Linked DNA regions of Prolixibacter sp. NT017. The protein of the gene in region 1 interacts with the protein of each later gene in a pairwise test. Links are inferred from orthologs where the notes say so. Each region holds a gene or a part of one and is shown on either strand. Other genes may lie near its edges.

Region 1 (7,722 bases):
TCGTCGCCAAATGCGGTTACTTGTTGCATTGTGGCGGGAACGAATCGCGAAATGCGGTGGTTCTACTTTTCGTGAAGAGAACCTTTCGCGGATGGTGATTGGCCCTTATTCAGCAGAGAATATCATCAAATCGGTTCTTCCTGTTAAACGACAAACAATGTGTTGAGGCAATTCGTTGGGAAAGTGTATTTTTGCAGGCAAACGAATACCAGTATAATGAAGACATTTCAGGAATTAGGTGTAGGAAAATCGATTTTGAAGGCGTTGGATGAGATTGGCTTCGAGGAGCCGACTCCGATTCAGGAGAAAGCCATTCCTGCCATCAAATCGGGGCAGGATGTGTTGGGGATTGCCCAAACCGGAACCGGAAAAACGGCTGCCTACCTGATTCCGTTGTTCATGAAGCTGGTGAAGGCGGAAGGAAACGATCCGCGCGCTATCGTTTTGGTTCCCACGAGGGAATTGTCGCTGCAGGTTGGCGAAGATATCGAGGAACTGACGGGCTATTCCAATATCCGGTATGCTGCTGTTTACGGCGGTGTTGGCTGGACGAAACATGCTGCTTTGGTGGAACCGGGAATCGATATCCTGGTAGCGACACCCGGGCGGTTGTGGGATTTGTACAAGGCTGGTGCGGTTTCATTTAAGAAAGTGAAAACACTGGTGATTGATGAGGCTGACCGAATGCTGGATATGGGCTTTATTCATCAGTTGCATCAATTGTTTGAGGTAATTCCGCCCAAGCGGCAAAACCTGCTTTTTTCGGCTACTTTTTCCGGAAAGGTGGAGAAAATGAGTGATGAATTCCTCGATTTCCCCGTGCGTGTGGAAGTAGCGCCGTCGGCGACACCGGCCGAAAAGGTGGAGCAGTATTTTTACAATGTTCCCAACTACCGCAGTAAACTCAACCTGATTCATTACCTGTTGCGGGATGAAGAGAAGTTTAACCGCGTACTCATTTTCTGCCGTACGAAAGAGAATGCCGAAGGAGTTTACAAAGTCATCAAGCGGAAGACGGAAGGTGAGGTGCGTATTTTGCATTCGAACAAAGGACAGGTCACGCGCATCAACGCCATTAACGCGTTTAAGAAAGGTGAAGTGCGGGTACTGATTTCAACGGACGTTTCGGCGCGGGGAATTGACGTATCACGCATCAGCCACGTGATTAACTTCGATTTGCCGCCCAACGATGAAGATTACGTTCACCGGATTGGACGAACAGCCCGTGCCAGTTACGAAGGTGAGGCCATTTCGTTGGTGAATCCGGCCGAGATTTATCATCTGGAACGCATTGAAAAACTTATCCGGATGGAGATTCCGGAAAAAAGTGTTCCGGAAGATGTGGAGTTGGTGGAATCGACCCGGCGGGAGTTGCAGGAACAGGCACGCGAAATTGACCGGGTGAAGCGGGTTAATGACCCCGATTACAAGGGGGCTTTTCATGAAAAGAAAAGGCGGGGCAAGAAGAATAATTTCGATTTCAATTCGAAGAGTAAACACTTGCGGGGAAAAAAGAAGCCGCGCCGGAGATAGATACTTCCGCCGTAAGGCGATTACGAAAAGAGGTGCTCCAGCAGGATTTTGAATCCGATGGCGAGCAAGACAATTCCTCCAAGAAGTTCCATCCGTTTACCGAAGCGGTTGCCGACATTCTTCCCAATCCGGATACCCAACATGGAGAAAAAGAAGGTGACGCCGCCGATGATGATGGCTCCTTCAAAAAGGTCGCCGGGAGAAGCTAACGCATAGGAAAAGCCCACAATCAGCGCATCGATGCTGGTGGCAATAGAAAGAGTGAGGATTTTGCCCCATGAGTACACGTTGGCCATTCCCTCCGTATTTTCTTTATCGAGACTTTCGAAAATCATTTTCCCTCCCAGGTAGGATAAAAGTGCGAAGGCAATCCAGTGATCGATGTGTTCCACAAAATCTTTGATTTCGGAACCCACAAACCATCCCAGCAATGGGAGCAATCCCTGGAAAAAAGCTAACGACAAAGCGATTTTGACTGCATGTTGGAAGGAGATTTTTCGTTCGGCCAGACCACAACTAATGGAAACAGCAAATGAGTCCATGGAGAGGCCCAGAGCGAGAATCGAAACGGTCAGTAAATCCATGCAAAAGATTTTGAACGAAGATAGAAAAACCGCGGGAATCGGGCAAAATCGAGCAAGAATAAAGCCGCCCGGAAATTCCGGACGGCTTGTTCAAAACCAATAAAAGGTTGCTATATATTGTTCGATGTATCGATTACATCATTCCGGGCATACCTCCGCCCATTCCGCCTGCCGGCATTGGAGGATTGTCCTCTTTCTCTTCAACGAGAACACACTCGGTGGTGAGGAACATACCTGCGATAGACGCTGCATTTTCAAGAGCAACACGGGTTACTTTAGCCGGGTCGATAACGCCTGATTCGAACAGGTTCTGGTATTCACCTACGCGGGCGTTGTAACCAAAGTCGTCTTTGCCTTCCATTACTTTGTGCACGATAACAGCACCTTCCAGTCCGGCGTTGGCTACAATCTGGCGCATCGGCTCTTCGATGGCACGTTTCACGATTTCGATACCGGTGGTTTCGTCTTCGTTGTCACCTTCGAGGTTTTTCAGTACGTTGGTAGCGCGGATGTAAGCTACTCCACCTCCGGGTACGATACCTTCTTCAACAGCTGCACGGGTTGCACTCAGCGCATCGTCAACGCGGTCTTTCTTCTCTTTCATTTCCACTTCCGAAGGAGCACCTACGTATAGTACAGCAACACCACCTGACAATTTAGCCAGACGTTCCTGCAGTTTTTCGCGGTCGTAATCGGAAGTAGTTGATTCGATCTGGTTTTTAATCTGAGCTACACGGGCAGCAATGTTGGAGCCCTCGCCTGAACCATTCACGATAGTGGTGTTCTCTTTGTCAACGGTGATCTTTTCAGCCTGACCCAACATCTCCAGAGTGGTGTCTTCCAGTTTCATACCTTTTTCTTCGGTAATCACGGTTCCACCGGTCAGGACAGCGATGTCTTCCAGCATCTCTTTACGGCGGTCGCCGAATCCGGGCGCTTTCACGGCGCATACTTTCAATCCGGCACGCAGACGGTTCACTACCAGGGTAGCTAACGCTTCACCATCGATGTCTTCAGAGATAATCATCAACGGACGACCAGACTGGTGAGTAGCTTCCAGGATTGGAACCAGGTCCTTCATGGTTGAGATCTTCTTGTCGTGAATCAGGATGAAAGGATTTTCCAGTTCAGCTGACATTTTCTCGGTGTCGGTTACAAAGTAAGGAGAGATGTAACCACGGTCGAACTGCATACCTTCCACTACTTCAACGTAAGTTTCGGTACCTTTGGCTTCTTCTACCGTGATAACGCCTTCTTTGTGAACTTTCTCCATTGCCTCGGCAATCAGTTTTCCGATTTCGAAATCGTTGTTTGCTGAAATACGGGCTACCTGTTCAATTTTGCTGTAATCGTCACCAACCGTTTTTGACTGATCTTTGATGCTTTGAACAACTTTGGCAACTGCTTTGTCGATACCGCGTTTCAAGTCCATTGGATTGGCACCGGCAGTTACGTTTTTCAGTCCAACATTGATGATAGACTGTGCCAGTACAGTTGCAGTAGTCGTACCGTCACCGGCATCGTCACCTGTTTTGGAAGCTACTTCTTTAACGAGCTGTGCGCCCATGTTGGCATATGCATCCGACAGTTCGATTTCTTTGGCGACAGTTACACCGTCCTTGGTTACCTGAGGTGCACCAAATTTCTTGTCAATAATAACGTTGCGTCCTTTAGGGCCCAGCGTTACCTTTACTGCATCGGCAAGTTGATCGACGCCTTGTTTCAGCAACTCGCGTGCTTCGATTTCAAATTTGATCTCTTTAGCCATGTTATTTTTTCATTTTAATTTTTGTACAATCGGTCTTTTCACTATGCGATGTAAAGAACATCTGACTGAGAAATCAACAGGTAGTTTTCATCGTCGATCTGAAGCTCAGTGCCTGAATATTTACCATAGAATACAGTGTCCCCAACTTTAACCTCCATGGGTTCATCTTTCTTATCGGCTCCCACTTTCACAACCGTTCCCAATTGTGGTTTTTCTTTGGCTGAGTCGGGAATGATAATTCCTCCGGCGGTCTTCTCTACAGCCTCTTGTGGCTGTACCAGAATCTTGCCGGCAAGTATTCTACCTTTCAGTTCTGTCATCTTGTATTGTATTTTTCGTTAGACAAAAGTTATTTCATTGACACCCGCTATTCATCATATTACGTGCCAAAGCAGGTACAAGCCTGTTATAGGCTGCATTCAGGACAAAAAATCATTTGGATAAGGAAGATTGGAGGACGTTGTTTTTGTAATTCGAATAAAATCAGGCAGGTATGATTTTATCTTGTTGTCAGTTGGGGCTGACAAGCTGACATTTGATTGCTTTTGGAAATGTCAGGCATAAAAAAAGCCCACCATCTGGTGAGCTTTCTCTAATTCTATCAGGGTAATATTATTGACCGTTGCTTTGTTGCGTTGTATTGTCTGAATCCCCTTGTTGAGGTGCTGCCTGTGGGAAAGTAGGCAATTCAGTCGGGTCTGCCGCATTTTCAATCTGCTTTTCAATAGCCGAACGCTGCTGTTGTCCCTGGCGCGGAATAAAAGCCGAAGCAGAAACAGACAGAATGAGGAGTGCACCAGCCAGGTACCAGGTCGCTTTCTCGAGAAAGTCGGTGGTTTTACGAACACCCATTACTTGATTTGAGCCTGAGAAAGTTGAAGTCAGACCTCCACCTTTCGAGTTCTGTACCAGCACAATCAAAATCATGAGGATACAGATTATGAAAATTAAAACGGTTATCAGTGTATACATATCGGGTTATCTATTTAGCAGTTTCCTGACATCTTCAATTTGCCGAGCAAAGTAAATACTTTTTTCGGGATATTTCAAACTTAATTTTTGAAAAGCTTTGATGGCTTTTTCGTAGTATCCCTGCTTTACGTAGATGTGTGCAAGGGTCTCTGTCATAAATTCATCCGTTTCTTCAGCGCTTCGCTCCGAGATATCTTCCTGCTGACCGTCTCCCTTTCTGGCCGGCGATATGGTCGGTCGGGTTTCCAGAAATTTGTCAATCAGGTTATCTTTCCCTTCTTCCTGCTCCGGCTTCTCTTCCTCCGACTTGTTGTTCTTCTTCGCGTTGCGGTTAATCGATTTGCTCAGGTCGGACAATCCTTTGATGCTGGTTACATCTTCATCGAGTTGATAAAAAGATGGTTCCATTACGTCAAAGTCAAGCAAATCGAATGACTTTTGCGGCTTTTGAGCAACAGGCTCGTCCTCTTCTGCCGTATCCGGATGTTCTTTTTCCGGAGACTCTTTTCCGGGCTGTGCGTGTGTTACATCCTCTGCCAGTTCGAAGATTCCCTCATCCTCTTCCGTTGCCGTCCCGGTTTTCTCTTCTTCAGGAGACGTGGCAACTGATTGCGGCGGCATTTCTATCTCGGCCGTTTCCTGCTTCGGTTCATAGACCTCGGCTTCATGGCGGGCTTTGGGATGCAACAGGAAATAGAGCATCGACCGGTCGGTGACGTTGGCGGCCGCTACTTTTAACTGGTTCGTAAACCGAAAGCTTTTTTCGTTGAGTAGGTTGCGGGCATAGAGCATATGAGCCGTCTGGAAAAACGGGAATTCATCCAGTATTTCCTTCAGTTCGCCCAGCGACTTTTCATTTAACTGAGTTGGGTCGTCCAGGTATCGCATCATTTGCTCTCTGTTCATCGACATAACTACTCGTTTTTACCAGTTCGCTACCGAGCGGTTGAAAATATCATCTACCAACTGTTCGGTGATGTCTTGTACGGCTGCATCTTCCACGTCACTCAGGTTTCTCGTACTATCCCAATCATAATAGGCCGAGAAGGTCGAATTAAAGTCTTGATCGTGATTTTTGTTGTTCACGAACTTCACTTTTACCGTCACGGTTAGCCGGTTTTGCGATGCAACATCACGGCCATCGTTACTTTGCTGAATCGATAACGGCCGGATATCGTAACCGGTAATTTCACCACTGAATTCCAGGTCGCCCTGACTATTGTTCAGTGTCAGACTGGTTTGGTTGACGAATTTATCCTTCAGACCTTCCGTAAAGGTATTACTCAATGTTGGATTGACTACTCTCGCCCGGTTTGGAAAATAATCAACAAAAACCGTTTTAACATCCGGCGCAATCGATGCTCCGGTGAATGTGTAGCTTATACTGCATCCTGTTACCATTAAAATGGAAACAAGCAGCGTTGTTAACAGGAATTTTCCTGAATGCTTTGGCATAATCGTCATTAGCTGATGTTGTATTCTTTTATTTTCCGGTAGAGGGTTCGTTCCGATATGCCCAATTCGGCAGCGGCCAGTTTCCTTTTCCCGTTGTGTTTTTCCAGTGCTTTCTGTATCAGTTCAATTTCTTTTTCTTCCAATGATAACGATTCTTCTACAAATTCTTCCGTGTCCTCAATCTGATGATGATCATTACTTGGCGGAGCAGACGGAACCGGGGAACCATAGTTACTGGGTTCCGGCTGGAACTCTCCGTCAGAACTCTGATAGAGTTTCCGGATGATTTGCGCGTTGTCCTCGTGTACGTGAGGCGTATGCCCATCTTCCAGCAAGTCGTGGACCAGTTTTTTCAAGTCGGTCACGTCTCTTTTCATCTCGAAAAGAATCTTATACAGAATCTCTCGTTCAGAGTGAAATGTTTTTTCATCGACCGATGAATAGATGGCCGGTAACGAACCTCCGCTGTCATCCGGAATATAATTCCTCAGGGTATTGGCGTCAATCTGGCGCTCTTGCTCGATGATTGAAATTTGCTCGGTAATATTTTTCAGTTGGCGCACGTTTCCGGGCCACCGGTAACTCAGCAATACACGTTGTGCGTCTTCCGACAATCTGACGGGCGGCATATGATAGCGCTCGGCAAAGTCGAGGGCAAATTTGCGGAACAGCAACAGGGCATCTTCACCACGGTCGCGCAACGAAAGTACGTGAATCGGGACCGTATTCAGCCGATAGTACAAATCTTCCCGGAACTTTCCTTCCCGAATAGCTGTCGGCAGATCGACGTTTGTTGCTGCTACCACGCGGACATCGGTTTTGATCACCTTCGACGAACCTACCCGAATGAATTCACCGGCTTCGAGTACCCTGAGCAAGCGGACCTGCGTTGAAAGTGGCAACTCGCCAATCTCGTCTAAAAAGATGGTTCCGCCGTCGGCTACTTCAAAATATCCCTTCCGGTCGGACAAAGCTCCTGTAAAGGCACCTTTTTCGTGACCAAAAAGCTCCGAATCGATGGTACCTTCGGGGATGGCACCACAGTTGACAGCAATATATTTTCCGTGTTTTCGATGCGAATAGTTATGAATAATCTGCGGGAACGCCTCTTTACCGGCACCACTCTCCCCGGATATCAGAACCGATAGATCGGTGGGAGCAACCTGCACAGCTACTTCAATGGCCCGGTTTAACCCCAGAGCATTACCAATAATGCCGAAACGTTGTTTTATTTCCTGAATATCCATCTTCCCGTTTTAATATTGGATTACAAATTTATAATTAATCCCCAAAATATCGGAACGATAGCCAAGGTTACTTGTTCTATCTGAACAGAGGAAATTTACTTTACCTTAACTCACGAAAAAACACACGTGCTTATTTTTATCTTTAACTTCGATTTAGTAACAA
Region 2 (7,532 bases), 1.3 Mb from region 1 along the record:
CCGGGAGTACAAAACGCCCGAATCAGCAAGTCGATGGGTTCGTCGCTTCCATTACCAAGGAAGATGTTTTCCGGCGGCACCTTTTTTACCGGTGCAATTTTGCTTTTCAGTTCCGTTTGCCGGGGATCGGGGTACCGGTTGTAAGGAGCATTGAACGGATTCTCGTTGGCATCGAGAAATACCGCTGCCTCGCCCGAGAATTCGTCGCGAGCGGATGAATATGGCTTTAATTTCCGGATGTTGTCCCGCAACAGATTTTGTATATCGAATGTCATTTTTTATGATTCACTGGAGTTGATACGCAAGGTTGCTGCATTCTTATGGGCATAAAGCAATTCCCCTTCGGCCATCGCTTCGATGATAGGTCCCAGCTGTTGGATGCCGTCTCTCGATATTTCCTGGAAAGTAATCTTCTTACAGAAACTTTCAAGGTTCAATCCGCTGAATGAGCGTGCCCATCCTTGTGTTGGGAGCGTGTGATTTGTCCCGGAAGCATAATCGCCGGCACTTTCGGGAGTGAAATTCCCCAGAAATACGGAACCGGCATTCGTTATCCGGTCAGCGTGGTTCGTGGTATTCCGGGTCGCAATGATTAAGTGTTCCGGTGCGTAGAAGTTGATTAGCTCAATCATCTGCTCTTCATCGTTCACCAAAATGGCCCGGCTATTTTCCAATGCTTTGCTGGCGATAGCCGCTCGTGGCAGTTCCGAAAGTTGCCGGTCGATGGCTTGCATGACCTTCGCGATAAGCGGTTCTTCGGTGGTAACCAGAACAACTTGGCTGTCCGGGCCGTGTTCAGCCTGTGATAGCAAATCGGCAGCAATGAATTCTGGTTCCGCTGACTCATCGGCCATTACAGCCAGTTCGGACGGACCTGCCGGCATATCGATGGCACAGTCGTTTACAGAGACAATCTGTTTGGCGGCCGTCACCCAGGAGTTTCCCGGTCCAAATATTTTGAAGACACGGGGAACCGTTTCTGTTCCGTATGCCATCGCACCGATAGCCTGTACACCGCCGATTTTATAAATTCTGGAAACCTCCACTAAACCGGCAGCGAACAGGATGGCCGGGTGAATTTCACCTTTTTCGTTGGGAGGTGTGCAAAGAACGATTTCCTTGCAGCCGGCAATCTGGGCCGGAATTCCGAGCATCAGAACAGTTGAGAACAGTGGCGCTGAGCCGCCGGGAATATAGAGTCCAACCTTGTCAATCGGTACAGATTTCTGCCAGCACTTCACGCCGGGTGCTGTTTCAATCATCCGCATAGGCGGCTTTTGTATCTCGTGGAAAGCGAGAATATTCTTTGCCGCTTTCTGAATGGCCTCTTTCAGTTCGGGCTCAATCAAATTTGCAGCCTTCTCCATTTCATCTTTGCTCACCCTGAATTCTTCCAGGTCGGCTCCGTCGAAACGTCTTGTATAATCACGAACAGCAGCATCACCTTTCTTTTTCACATTGTCAAGAATCATCCTGACCGTGCTGTTGATCGAAGAATAATTGTTAGCCGGGCGCGAGAGAATTTTGGGCCACGTATTAAAAAGAGGATAATTGTAAATCTGCATCGAACGAATTTTTATAATATCATTTTCTCAATAGGTACTACCAGGATGCCTTCCGCCCCGTTTTTCTTCAGGTTGCCGATGACCTCCCAAAACTCGTTGTCATCGATTACCGAGTGCAGTGAACTCCAGCCTTCAATAGCCAGGGGCATTACCGTTGGTGAAGTTGTTCCGGGCAGTACTTCAACAATCTTATCTATTTTGTGGTTCGGGGCATTTAGCAGGATATATTTTTTCCCTTTACCCATTTCCACCGACTCGATTCTGAAAATCAACTCATCGAGTATACCTTGTTTCTCTTTGGAAAGTTTTGGGTTAGCCACCAAAACAGCTTCGGATTTCATCACCGCTTCCACCTCTTTCAGGCGGTTGCTAACCAACGTACTTCCGGAACTGACAATGTCGAAAATGGCGTCGGCCAGGCCAATGCCGGGCGCTATTTCCACAGAACCCGTAATGACATGAATCTCAGCATCAATTTTCTTCTCAGCCAAAAAATCCTTGAGGATTTCCGGATAGGAAGTTGCAATTTTCTTTCCGTTGAACCATTCCGGACCTTCGTACTCGTTCACCTGTGACTGCGGAATTGCCAGTGAAAGGCGGCACTTACTGAACCCCAAATGTTTGATGACATCCACCTGCTGCTTCTTTTCAGCTACTTCGTTGAATCCGACAATTCCGATGTCAGCCACGCCGTCAGCAACTGACTGAGGGATATCATCATCCCGAAGGTACAAAACTTCCATGGGAAAATTTTTTGCTGCCGAGATGAGTCTTCTCTTGCCGGAAATCAGATCAATACCAGTTTCTTTAATCAGACCGACTGAGTCTTCGTTTAAGCGGCCTTTGGTCTGAATCGCGATGCGTAATGTTGAGTCCATGTCGATTTTTTAGATATAAAAAAAGGCTTACCTCATTCAAGGTAAGCCTGTTAATTTTAATGAATATTTTTTGACATTCCAATTAGGGCCTACCTTTTAGCAGGAGATGATGATGGCCGTAATGGAAAATTGCGTTGTTCATATTCTTATTGTTGCTGCAATGATACGTATTTTATAAAAACGGCACAACAGCAAACGAAAATATTGGAAGTATTTTAATGTTTAATTAATGCGAAAAAATAATGGCGGAGCATTAATCATAAACATTACTCTTATCAGAACATATCTTTTACCTTGTCAAAGAAATTCCGGTCCTCCGAAGCGGCATTTTTTGCACTGAAATTCTCCGATTCCTGGAGTTTTTCCAGTTGTTTCTTTTCGTCGTTGCTCAGTTTTTTCGGAACCCAAACGTGAATGCGAACCAGCAAATCGCCCTTGCCATAGCCGTTCAGATCGGGTAATCCTTTTCCGCGTAAGCGAAGTATTTTTTCCGGTTGTGTTCCGGCGTCAACTTTCACCTTCACCTTGTTATCAACCGTTGGTATTTCGGATGTTGTTCCCAAAGCCAAATCGGGGAATGACAGATACAAGTTGTAAATCAAATCATTTTCATCCCGAATCAGTTCCGGATGTTTCACTTCGTTGATAAGTACCAGCAAATCACCGGGAACACCACCACGACGAGCCGCGTTTCCTTTTCCGCTAACGGAAAGCTGCATGCCTTCAGCCACGCCTGCCGGTATTTTAATGTTAATAACCTCTTCACCTCTAACGATTCCCTCGCCGTGGCATTTATCACATTTATGCGTAATAATCTGACCTTCGCCACCACAAGTCGGGCAAGTGGAAGTGGTTTGCATTTGTCCGAGGAAGGTGTTGCTGATACGGGTCACCTGGCCTGAACCGTGACAGGTAGAGCATGTGCTGTAGCCATCGCTGCCCTTGGCCCCACTACCGTGACAACTGTCACAAGTGACGTATTTCTTGACCTTGATTTTTTTCTCTGTACCGTGTGCAATTTCTTTCAGTGTCAGGCTGGCTTTTACCCGTAGGTTGGAACCGCGGTTCGTGCGACGGTGTGTCCGTCCTCCACCGGATCCGAATCCGCCAAAACCGCCAAATCCACCACCAAAAATATCACCAAACATGGAGAAGATATCGTCCATGGACATGTCGTGGCCACTGAATCCGCCCTGACCACCGCCAAGTCCGGAGTGTCCAAATTGGTCATATCTCTGACGTTTTTCGGGATTGCTTAGTACCTCGTAAGCCTCGGCAGCCTCTTTAAAGTTCTCTTCAGCCGTTTTGTCACCCGGGTTTTTGTCGGGGTGGAACTGAATCGCCTTTTTTCGGTAGGCTTTTTTTATCTCTTCCGGGCTGGCACTTTTGCTAACCCCCAAAACTTCATAATAATCTCTTTTTGCCATTATCCGATTTCTTTCCTGTCAGTTAATATTTCCGTTTTACTCTCCAACTACCACTTTGGCAAATCGAATCACTTTATCATTCAATACGTATCCTTTCTGGATTACATCAACTACTTTGCCTTTCAGATCGTCGGATGGTGCCGGAATTTTTGTCAGGGCTTCATGCAGATCGGTATCGAACTCTGTTCCGTTGGCTTCAATTTCTTTTACACCATTTTGGTTCAGAAATTCTTTAAACTTGCCGTAGATCAGCTCAACACCGTCTTTCACGGCGGCTGATTCAAGTCCCTGTTCCATTGAACTAATGGCGCGTTCAAAATCATCGATAACCGGCAGAATATTGACCAGAATGCTCTCTCCAGCTGTTTTGGTCAGTTCCATTTTCTCCTTCAATGTTCTTCTGCGGTAATTATCGAATTCAGCAGAAAGGCGCAGATATTTGTCATTCATTGCTTCGACCTGCTTTTCCAATTCTGCTACTTTGTCCGCGTCCTTGTCCTTTTTCGACTTTTTCTTGTCTTTCTTATCGTCGTGTTTCTCTTCTGATTGTTTTTCTTTATCCGCTGTTGAAACTTCGTTATTGTCGGAGGAGCTGTCAATTGGTACTTCTTTTTCTTCCATTTCGTTGGTATTCATTTCTTTTTGTTCCTCCTGTTGTTTTTTTTCTTTGCTCATACGATTGAAGTTTTCTAATCGATTTCGTCACTGTTCAACAAAACTTTTGCCAATTGCCTAATTCGGACAAATTGACATTTTTCGCCCCTACCGACTGTCAAAGCGGTTGAGCCGAAAAGTAATTGTCCGCAAAAGTAAGGATTCCTACGGGACTGTTCGCAAATTATTTCTGTAATGTCGAAAGGGTCTCTATAAGTTGATTGCCACGAAGATTGCGGGCAACAATGACTCCTTTTCCGTTGATAAGAAAGTTGGAAGGAATTCCGCGCACGCCGTAAACTCCGGCGTATTTCGACATCCAGCCTTTCAAATCGCTGACGTGCCAGGGCCATGACAGGTTATCCATTTTGACTGCATGTTCCCATGCTGTATGGCTTTGGTCGAGCGAAACACTAAATACGGAAAAGCCTTTTCCTTCCTGAAAATTTTTATCCTTAAACTCATCGTAAGCTTTTACCACGTTGGGATTTTCGCGGCGGCATGGTCCGCACCACGATGCCCAGAAATCGATTAACACCATTTTCCCGCGCAAAGCGGAAAGTTTGAGGGTGTCACCATTGATGCCGGTTTCGACAATGTTGGGCGCTGTTTTTCCAACCGATGTTCCCACCGGCGGACCTGTGCTTTTGTTTTTGTGGTTCTTGGCAAGGCTTGCATTTGCCGTAAACGCAATAAAAGCTATAGTAAGCAGTGAGGTGAGGATGCGATATTTCATGATCATGTTTTTAAGTTCGACATTCAGAGATTGAATCTGTTATGATTCTCTTACAATCTTCGCGCCAAGACTGTTTAACCGAACGTCGATTGCTTCGTATCCCCGGTCGATTTGCTCGATATGATCGATGGTAGAGGTGCCGGAAGCGGAGAGGGCAGCGATAAGCAAAGCAACTCCTGCCCGGATGTCGGGTGAGGTCATATGTGTTCCCCGTAACTGAAGGGCCCGGTCGAGACCGATAACCGTTGCGCGGTGCGGATCGCAAAGGATGATTTTAGCTCCCATGTCAATCAGTCGGTCGACAAAGAACAAACGGCTCTCGAACATCTTCTGGTGAATCAGGACACTGCCGCGGGCTTGCGTTGCTACGACCAGGAAAACACTAAGTAAGTCAGGTGTTAGTCCCGGCCAGGGCGCATCGGCAATAGACATAATGGAACCATCGATGAACGATTCCACTTCGTAGTGTTCCTGGGAAGGAATAAAGAGATCGTCACCCCGGTTTTCGAGTTGTATGCCTAACCTGCGAAAAGCATCGGGGATGATACCCAGATTCTGTAACGAAACATTCTTAATCGTGAGGGCAGACGAAGTCATCGCTGCGAGGCCAATGAAACTTCCTACCTCTATCATGTCGGGCAGGAGCGTATGTTTGCATCCGCTTAGCGATGTGACACCATCGATGGTGAGCAGGTTGGAGCCAATTCCACTGATGTTGGCCCCCATCAAATTAAGCATTCTGCACAGTTGCTGTACATAGGGCTCACACGCTGCGTTATAAATGGTTGTGGTTCCTTTGGCGAGCGTGGCAGCCATCACCAGGTTGGCGGTACCGGTAACCGAGGCCTCGTCGAGGAGCATGTAGGTGCCGGAAAGTCGGTTGGCTTTTATTTGGTATTGGCCGTTATCTGCATCGTAATGAAAATCGGCCCCCATTTTTTCAAGACCGATAAAGTGGGTGTCCAGTCTGCGGCGCCCTATTTTATCGCCTCCGGGTTGTGGAATTATTCCTCTTCCAAAGCGGGCCAGCAGCGGACCGATGATCATAATAGAACCGCGCAAGCCACTTGCCAGCTTCCGGAATTCTTCGGTATTAAGATAATCGATGTCAACATGGTTGGCCTGAAAGCTATAATCGCCTTTTGCTTTGCGGTTTACTTTTACCCCAAACCCTTTCAGCATTTCGATGAGTTTTAGCACATCGCTGATTTCGGGGATGTTGGCGATATTTACCTCTTCGTCGGTGAGTAAGACTGCACAAATTACCTGTAAAGCTTCGTTTTTGGCTCCCTGTGGAATCAGTTCTCCGGTGAGTGAGCGTCCACCTTCTATGATAAACCGTGCCATATAAGTGGCTAATTACTTATGTTTCCGGTTAGCTCCTTTGCTTTTCTTTTTATTGCTGCTTCCGCCACTTTTGAGAATATCGCGGGTATCGGCAAGTCTTGAAATTTCTTCGGTTTTCAGGTCACCTTCCGATAATTCCTCCAGATCTTTTAAAATTTTATCGTCGTTTACCGTTTCCTTGTTCCAAACGACAAACGATTTCTTCATCTGGTTGGCCAGCATTTGGGTCAGTTGTTTTTTCTCCGGACTGTCATCGTCGTATTGAGCGGCTTGCTCGATCATCTTTTCGATGAGTTTTCCGTAGTGCCGATATTTGATCGGAGCATTAGTGTATGGTACCGGCTTGGGTTTTTCGAGGAAGGTTTCCGGACGGGGAGGATCATAAGGGTAGTCAATGTCCAGTTTGAAATCGGACATAATGGCGATATGATCCCATAATTTGTGTCGGAAATCGCTGACATCACGAAGATAGGGATACATGTTCCCCATGATTTCGATGATTTGATTGGCCGCACGGTTTCTCTCTTCGCGGTCTTCGATAGAAACCACGTAGTCAACCATTTTGTGAATATTCCTTCCGTACTCAGGAAGTTTCAGTTTTTTTCGATTCGAGTTATAATCCATTGAAAAGTATCTTCGGTTAAGTGGCATTTTGCATAATGCGGGAGTATCAGGCAAAAGCACGAGGGATTTCGATCACAAATCTAATCCTTTTGCCGCATAATACAAAAAGTTAAGGTTCTCGGGGTATCGAAAATGAATTTCGCAGCTGCCTTATCTTATTCCACGATTTTTAGTTTGGCAAATTTCAACAGCAGGTGTTTTTCTCCGGCATTGGGAAAAAATACCTTGGCTTTCCGGTCGGGCATTGTTCCTTCAATGGCTACTACCTTTCCCCGGCCAAAACGTTGATGTTCCACAAACA
Region 3 (7,684 bases), 290 kb from region 1 along the record:
CCACGCTTGACGACATAGCCAATGCCGTCAGGAAAGGTAAAAGCTCGCTGTATTATTATTTCAGCAGTAAAGAGGATTTGTTCCAGGAAGTGGTGCAGAAGGAAGCCGACATACTCCGGGCTGAATTATCGAAGGTGCTCTTGAAGAATATTAGTCCTGAAGAGAAGCTGAAGGACTATATTATGACGAAAATTACCACCTACCGTCAGCTGGCGAATTTCTACAACGCCATTGAAAACGATTTGGCTGCGGTGGAGTTTGTGGATAAAATCAAGTCGCAATACGACCAGGAAGAAATTCGGATGATGAAGCGTATTTTGCTGGAAGGCGCCCGTCGTGGGAAATTTTCCGTACGTGATTTTACGCTGGTGGCCATCGGGATTACGACCGCGATTCGCGGACTGGAAATGCCGCTTTCGGCCGGTCCTTACAAATCAACCGATCTGGAGAAAAGTGTGGATGCGATTGTCCGTATCATCAACTATGGTATCATGAAAAGGGATTGATTTCCCGGAAAGATAAAAGAACCTAACCTGTCGATTCCCGGCAGGTTTTTTTGTGCTATCACCGTTCTGTTTAACGTAATCCATTAGGTCTTTTACCTTTTCGATTGGGTTCGGGACCTAAACGATTCGGTCTTTTTGCCAAATTTTTAGGTCTGCTTGCCAAACGATTGGCTGATGAACCTATTCATTTCGGTCTTTTTGCCAAAAATTTGAGTAATCGGCCCAATCGAAGAGCTAAATTGCGTAATCGAGAGGGTAAAATTGAGCGTCGATGTACTAATTTATCACGTGGATGTTTAAATATTGAGCTTCGAAACGCTAATCTATCGCATCGATCCTCCGGATCAACGAAGTGATGCTCTATTTTTCAGGATACAAGGGGTACACTAACGATGTACTTCCGTGATTTTGGGAATGGAAACGATAAATTGCCCAATCGGGATGAAAAAATACTGTATAGAGGTTCAAAGGGAACAGCTCGAATGGATGCGGGAGACTTTTTACCCGCTTACCTGCACATCAATACCCAATTTATCCTTCACGCGGGTGGCAATTTTTTCCAGATCGTCAGTCGTCACTTTCGAAAGATTCTGTGTGGGCGTATCACGGGCAATGGTGTATATCATCACTCGTTCAGGGCTAATTTCTGCCAACAGTTTCAACCAGGCCGAAAGCTCTTCTTCGGTAGTATTGTCAATCTGGTGGCCCGAAAACTCTCCCCGGATAAACATGGTTTGAACGGTCAGCTTCCCTTCGAATTTCTTCATGTTATTTACCACTTCCACTAAGTGAAAACGCCCCAGCGGGCAATCGAGCAACTGGATGGTTTCGGGGATAGCCGAGTCGAGTTTCAGGATGTTGTCATCCACTTTTTTCAGTGCTTCTACCACCTTCGGTTTGTGCAACATGGTCGAATTAGAAAGGACTGCTATTCGGGCATCAGGAAAGTATTCGTTCCGGATGGAGATGGTGTCATCGATAATATCAGCAAAATCGGGATGAAGTGTCGGCTCTCCGTTTCCTGCAAAGGTCAACACATCGGGAGCTTCCCCCGCGTTTTTCATCTCCGCCAGTTTTTCGCGCAGCAGTCGGGCAACGGTTTCCCGTGAAGGTAGTTCGGCTTTCTTTTCCCGTTTGTGTGGAGTCCAGCCACACTCGCAATAGATGCAGTCGAACGAGCAGACTTTGGTGTCGTTGGGGAGCAGGTTGATGCCTAGCGAAACCCCTAGTCGGCGACTTTTGACGGGGCCGAAAATAGTTTGGTCGAAAAGAAATGTGGACATGGCAATAATTTGCTACAAAGATGGGAAATTCTTCGTCAATTTAGATTAGCCGTTTTACCCGCGATCCCGACAGTAATTTCAGTTGTTGCAAATCCATGCCGGTGATGAGATTCAGACCGGGTTTTTTCCCGGGTGCAATCGTACCGAGTTGCTCGTCCATCCGAAGGGCTTTCGCGCCGTTTCCGGTAGCCCATTGCACCAGTTCACCGAATGGTATGTCGGGGAAATACTGGTGAAGGGTAATCATTTCGTCGAGTACCGACAGCGAATGATTGGACGACAGACTATCGGTGCCAAGGCAGATACTCAGTCCGTTGGAGCGGAGTAGTTCCACATCCGGGAGACGATCTTCGATAAATAAATTGGAATTGGGGCACAACACCAGCGATGTTTTCCCCTCGTCGCGGTTAGCATGGAGCCAATCGAGTTCTTCTTTTCCGGTAAACGTATTGTGTACGAGGAGTAACTGGCTCGAGGCCGGCAAAAACGGCAATACGCTTTCCAGCGAATTCTTCCCGGTAGGATGAAACGATTTTAGATCGATGCCGAGATTTTTCCTGATGTGCTTGGCGATCTTGCCTTTTCCCGTTTGGTAGAGTTCGTTTTCCTCTTTGCTCTCCTGGTTATGCATGGTGAGAATCGCGTTCTGTTCTAACGCCAGTTCACCTATTTTATGGAAAAGTTGCTCCGAAATGGAATAAGGTGCGTGGGGAACAACCGAAGCATTTATTCCAAGGGCGAACGCTTTCTTCTGCAAGAGTGAGGTGTATTCAAAAGCTGCATCGGCTCTTGCGGGAGAAAATCCTAATGCTTCGATGAAGGTGTGATACTGAATAGGCGACGATTTTTTCGTGTCGAAAGCCAGTGGATTGTTGGCAATATCTCCCACCGCCACAATTCCGTTTCGCTGCATTTCAGCGTCGGCAATCCGGGCCGCTTCTTTGATGAGGTCTTCCTGTATTTCGCGTTGTTTGACAATGCGCGAAAGAAATTCGGCCATGCCGGTTTTTTCCGGAAACGTATTTCTCAGATGCGATAACTCGAGGTGGCAGTGCGCATTCACGAATCCCGGAACGATAACTCCGCTGTAAAATTTTACGTTGGCTTTTTCCGGCAGTTGACCACCGGTGTCGATGATTTCTTTAATGGTGCCATCCTTTTCGGTTACAACGATCCCGTTTTTGTAAACTTTTCCGTTACCGGTGAATATGTAATGAGCTGCGAACTTATTTTTTGCCATCGTCGGGCTTGAGTTTGGGTTCTTCTTTCTTTGCCTGTTCTTCCATCTCGTTAAGCCGGTTCAGAACCTGGTCGTAAATGGCATCATATTTTTCGGGATGTTTGCCATAGTAGAGCACCGATTTGGCAAATACATCCGGGTCGACGTCGTGTTTCTTGCAAATGGAAAAATAAAGGTCGTTGGAAAAATTTTTGGTGGTTTGATCGAGTCGGAATCGTTGACCGTTGATGGCCTCCGAGAGGTGCATATCGACCAGCAGATCCACCATCTGTTTTTGAGGGAGAATTCCTTTCGGAATTTTATTACTGTCGGAGCACGAAGCCAGCAGCCATAGCGTCGATATGAGTATGAAAATTTTTGTCCGCATGATTCTGTTTTAATGTGACCAAAGATACTTACCCATTGCATGAAAGACAAATGTTAAAGTTGCTGAAAATTGGGGGACCACCGTATTAAAGAGTCTGTTTTGGGTTATGACGGGGCGATTTTTATCCTCGCAATTGCTGTTTTATGTCATATTATCGCAAAAGGGTAACAAACGTCAGTCTTTAGGGGCAGCGAAAAATATATTTTTGACATTGGTTTCGAAGAAGTTCAATTAAAATAGTGAGGTAAGAGTTGGCCGGGTAAATTACGAGTAGGATTCGTCGACGACATAATAGTCGATGAAATGCCGGCCGGCAGAATACGAGAGAGTGTGAGCGACCGACAGCGGATGGTTCGAATTTCCGGTTGTCCGTTGAAGGTCTGTAAATACGTGTGGAATAGCTGGAAAACGGTAGTCTGGCGGCTACCGTTTTTTTTATTCTATGATTGTTCGTCTTTTAATTCCTGCTTTTTCAGCGTCCGCATCTCGCGGTAAAGCGGTGAAGCAAAAACAAAGTCGTTCAGCTTCTCATTCGACGTGTAAAGAATTTCGTTTTTATTCCCTTCCCACCATTTTTCTCCATGCGAAATGAACAGAATGTTGTCACCAATTTCCATTACCGAGTTCATATCGTGTGTGTTGATAATGGTCGTGATGTCCAGGTCGCGCGTAATCTGATTGATCAGGTTGTCAATCAGAATGGAGGTCATCGGGTCGAGACCCGAGTTGGGCTCGTCACAAAACAGGTATTTCGGATTGAGCACGATAGCCCGGGCAATTGCTACACGTTTGCGCATCCCTCCCGAAATCTCCGCCGGATATAATTCGTTGGCACCTTTGATGTCAACCCGTTCGAGGCAGAAGTTAACCCGTTCAAGCTTTTCCTTTTCTGTTTGCTTGCTGAACATGTCGAGCGGAAAGCGCACATTTTCTTCTACCGTAAGGGAATCGAACAACGCACCGCCCTGGAAAACCATGCCGATATCCTGCCGCAAACTTTTCCGTTCTTTATTTGAGAAGTGGGCCACATCTTCTCCGTTGTACAGAATTTCTCCCTCATCAATCTCGAGTAAGCCAACAATGGATTTCAGCAAAACGGTCTTACCCGAACCGCTTTGTCCGATAATCAGATTGGTTTTTCCTTTCTCGAATTTGGTGGATATATCTTTCAGAACCGGGCGTTCTTCGAAGGATTTGCACAGGTTTTTTATCTCGATCATTTGAAGAAGATTTGCGTCAGAATTAAATCAAAAAAGAGAATTAAAATACTGGTTGTTACCACCGACTGCGTACTTACTTTTCCTACCTCGAGCGCACCTCCATCGACATAATAACCTTTGTATGCCGGCACCGATGCAATGAGGAAACCGAATACCAGCGTTTTCAATCCCGAAAAGGTGACATAGTAAGGCACGAATGCATAAGTCACACCATTTAGATACTGAGCGGTTGTGACAACTCCGGCCATTGGACCTGCGATTAAACCACCAACCAGTCCCGTCGCAATGCTCAGGATGAAAAGCATAGGACTCACAAAAACTACCGCAATAATTTTGGGAAGAATGAGAAACGAAGCCGAATTGACCCCCATAATCTCCATCGAATCTATCTGCTCGGTGATTCGCATACTTCCTATTTCGGTAGCAATGTTGGCACCTACTTTCCCGGCCAACATCAGGCTAAGAACCGTCGAAGAGAATTCGAGTATGAGTGTATCGCGGTTGCCAAGCCCAATCAAGTAGCTTGGCATAAACGGATTGGTCAGGTTATAGGTTAACTGAAGGGTGATAATTCCTCCCATGAAAACCGATATGATTACCACGATACCAATGGAATCGATTCCAAGTTTTTCGATCTCAACCAGTAACTGACGCCAGTAAATCCGGCCTTTTTCCGGCTTGCTGAATACTTTCTTCATCAGTAACATATACTGGCCCAGGTGGAAGAAGAATTTCATATATCTGGTTTTTCTGATTCTTTGTAATGCTTTCTGTCGTGCATTCTTTGCTCAGGCTCTGTTGAATTTCTGGTCTGATTTTCAGTCCGGCACTTTAACCTGTTATTGTACAAATATGCGCGTGTCTTTGTTTTACGGATAAAATAACAGGTTGAATATCAGTAGTTATTTTCTCCGAACATTTCTTTCCTAACCACCCGAATCGGATGGATAACCTTTTTGATACATTGATCTAAAAGTACAAAATTATTAAGGAATGCTCTTATATCTGCCTTTTCTTAGCTATTTGATCATCCTGAAGGATTTTGACTTTACCTTTGCAAAAATTTGGATAAATTTGGTACAAAACCGTTCATATGGACAATTGCAATAATTACTGCGTCATTATGGCTGGTGGTATCGGAAGTCGATTCTGGCCGCTCAGTACACAAGACAGACCGAAACAATTTATTGATATTCTGGGAGTAGGAAAGTCTTTACTTCAACTCACTTTTGAACGCTTCAACAAGATATTCCCTGCTGAAAATATACTGATAGTAACCAGTGAGCGCTACCGCGAAATGGTGTTGGAGCAGCTGCCTCAGCTGGATTCTGACCAGGTGCTGTGTGAGCCACTCAGACGAAATACAGCGCCTTGTATGGCTTATGCGACCCATAAAATTCTTAGCCGCTGTAAAGATGCCAACATCGTTGTGGCTCCATCCGACCATCTGATTTTGAAAGAAGATGCATTCCTGGAGGAGATTCGTAAAGGCATGGATTTCACCGAGAAGAATAACGCACTTTTAACGCTTGGTATTAAACCAAGCAGGCCCGAAACGGGGTACGGATATATCCAGGTAGCAGACAGTTGTGAGTACGCTGATTACGATAACCTGTATCATGTAAAAACATTTACCGAAAAGCCCGATCGGAAAATGGCTCAACTGTTTATGGAGACGGGCGAGTTCTTTTGGAATTCGGGTATCTTTATCTGGTCTGTGCAAGCCATTCACGAAGCATTGTCGAAGTACCTTCCGGATGTAAATACCATTTTCGAGAAGGGCTACAAATATTACCATACAGAGGATGAAGTCCATTTCATCAATAAAGCGTATTCTGAATGTCCGAATATTTCCATCGATTACGGGATTATGGAAAAAGCGGATAACGTTTATGTTCTATGTTCCGATTTTGGCTGGTCCGATCTGGGAACCTGGGGCTCCCTTCACGAAAATCATCATGTCGATGAAAATCAGAATGCCGTTTGGGGAGACAAGGTTTTTCTGTATGAAACCAGAGATAGCATCATCAATATGCAAGGTGAGAAAACCGCGGTGGTCCAGGGGCTGGAAGGATACATTGTCGTGGAAACAGACAATACCCTGTTGATTTGCAAAAAGGATGATGAGCAGCAAATCAGGCAGTTTGTTGCAGATGTGAATCTGGCGGAAGAGAAAAAGTAATCACAAAATATTTATTACAATAAGAGGCTTCCTCAAAAGGAGGCCTTTGTTGTTTTGCCTGTCATCTGATCTGGCTGATTTTTATACCTTAGGCATCAAATCTGAAAATTATGCAACGAAAAATCCATCTTTTCCTGGCGCTGGCCATCCTGTTCCTCGCGTCCTGTTCTCATTCCGGTAAAACCGGAAAACAAAAAGGACCGGTCGTACTGATAAAAACAGAATATGGCAACATGAAAGTGTTGTTGTACAACGAAACACCACAACACCGCGATAATTTCCTGAAACTGGTCAAGCAGGGATTTTACAACGGACTGCTTTTCCACCGCGTAATTCCTGAGTTTATGATTCAGGGCGGCGATCCGAAGTCGCGGGATGCGGAGCCCGGTCAGATGTTGGGAAACGGTGGCCCGGGTTACACCCTTCCGGCAGAATTCCGGCCCGATTTGATTCATAAGAAAGGTGCCCTGGCAGCGGCGCGCCTGGGCGATCAGGCCAATCCCGAAAAACGCTCGTCCGGTTCTCAGTTTTACATCGTCGAAGGGAAAGTATTTACACCGAAAGCCCTGGATTCGCTGGAAGCATTGCGTACGCAGCATGAAGCTCAGACAATTTATCATCAGTTGTTTATGAAAAAGGCCGATTCGGTACGCATATTGCAGGAGCAAGGGAAGCAGATTGAGTATGCGGACATGCTCGATCGACTGGAAAAGCAGGCTCAGGATAGTGCCGCTTTGCATCCGTTCCACTTTACGAGACAGCAACGGGAAACTTATACCACCATTGGCGGCGTTCCGCATCTCGATGGCAACTACACCGTATTTGGTGAGGTGATTGAAGGCCTGAATGTAATCGATTCCATTGCTCACGTAAAAACGGATGAGCA

What was found. The genes of interacting proteins can lie anywhere in the genome.
Region 2: the proteins of groL (region 1) and GJU87_RS14715 interact in binary tests that used the Escherichia coli proteins (3 or more experiments, as listed by UniProt). The link is inferred for Prolixibacter sp. NT017 from one-to-one orthologs.
Region 3: the proteins of groL (region 1) and GJU87_RS18680 interact in binary tests that used the Escherichia coli proteins (3 or more experiments, as listed by UniProt). The link is inferred for Prolixibacter sp. NT017 from one-to-one orthologs.

Annotation. Positions count from the first base shown.
Region 1 is NZ_BLAV01000001.1:4,776,328-4,784,049, forward strand. What follows is about bases 1,569-4,541. They hold groL (chaperonin GroEL), read right to left. Parts: upstream 3,886-4,541; coding sequence 2,251-3,885; downstream 1,569-2,250. Other genes in these bases: GJU87_RS19845 (manganese efflux pump MntP family protein), read right to left, coding at 1,569-2,117; groES (co-chaperone GroES), read right to left, coding at 3,927-4,205; secG (preprotein translocase subunit SecG), read right to left, coding at 4,498-4,541. Also shown: GJU87_RS19835 (hypothetical protein), read left to right, coding at 11-166; GJU87_RS19840 (DEAD/DEAH box helicase), read left to right, coding at 217-1,533; more of GJU87_RS19845, read right to left, coding at 1,554-1,568; more of secG, read right to left, coding at 4,542-4,812; GJU87_RS19865 (hypothetical protein), read right to left, coding at 4,864-5,769; GJU87_RS19870 (LptE family protein), read right to left, coding at 5,782-6,312; GJU87_RS19875 (sigma-54-dependent Fis family transcriptional regulator), read right to left, coding at 6,321-7,559.
Region 2 is NZ_BLAV01000001.1:3,524,529-3,532,060, reverse strand. Bases 2,727-5,509 are described here. They hold GJU87_RS14715 (nucleotide exchange factor GrpE), read right to left. Parts: upstream 4,546-5,509; coding sequence 3,907-4,545; downstream 2,727-3,906. Other genes in these bases: murA (UDP-N-acetylglucosamine 1-carboxyvinyltransferase), read right to left, coding at 5,300-5,509; GJU87_RS14710 (TlpA disulfide reductase family protein), read right to left, coding at 4,709-5,260; dnaJ (molecular chaperone DnaJ), read right to left, coding at 2,727-3,870. Outside these bases: hisC (histidinol-phosphate transaminase), read right to left, coding at 1-275; hisD (histidinol dehydrogenase), read right to left, coding at 279-1,565; hisG (ATP phosphoribosyltransferase), read right to left, coding at 1,577-2,443; more of dnaJ, read right to left, coding at 2,719-2,726; more of murA, read right to left, coding at 5,510-6,607; GJU87_RS14700 (DUF4290 domain-containing protein), read right to left, coding at 6,620-7,231; GJU87_RS14695 (ATP-dependent helicase), read right to left, coding at 7,387-7,532. UniProt on the Escherichia coli protein: Participates actively in the response to hyperosmotic and heat shock by preventing the aggregation of stress-denatured proteins, in association with DnaK and GrpE. It is the nucleotide exchange factor for DnaK and may function as a thermosensor.
Region 3 is NZ_BLAV01000001.1:4,490,138-4,497,821, forward strand. Bases 2,727-5,661 are described here. They hold GJU87_RS18680 (ABC transporter ATP-binding protein), read right to left. Parts: upstream 4,617-5,661; coding sequence 3,837-4,616; downstream 2,727-3,836. Other genes in these bases: GJU87_RS18670 (amidohydrolase family protein), read right to left, coding at 2,727-2,999; GJU87_RS18675 (DUF4296 domain-containing protein), read right to left, coding at 3,016-3,396; GJU87_RS18685 (ABC transporter permease), read right to left, coding at 4,613-5,353. Also shown: GJU87_RS18660 (TetR/AcrR family transcriptional regulator), read left to right, coding at 1-506; GJU87_RS18665 (radical SAM protein), read right to left, coding at 1,007-1,789; more of GJU87_RS18670, read right to left, coding at 1,830-2,726; GJU87_RS18690 (mannose-1-phosphate guanylyltransferase), read left to right, coding at 5,710-6,798; GJU87_RS18695 (peptidylprolyl isomerase), read left to right, coding at 6,909-7,684. UniProt on the Escherichia coli protein: Part of the ABC transporter complex MlaFEDB, which is involved in a phospholipid transport pathway that maintains lipid asymmetry in the outer membrane by retrograde trafficking of phospholipids from the outer membrane to the inner membrane.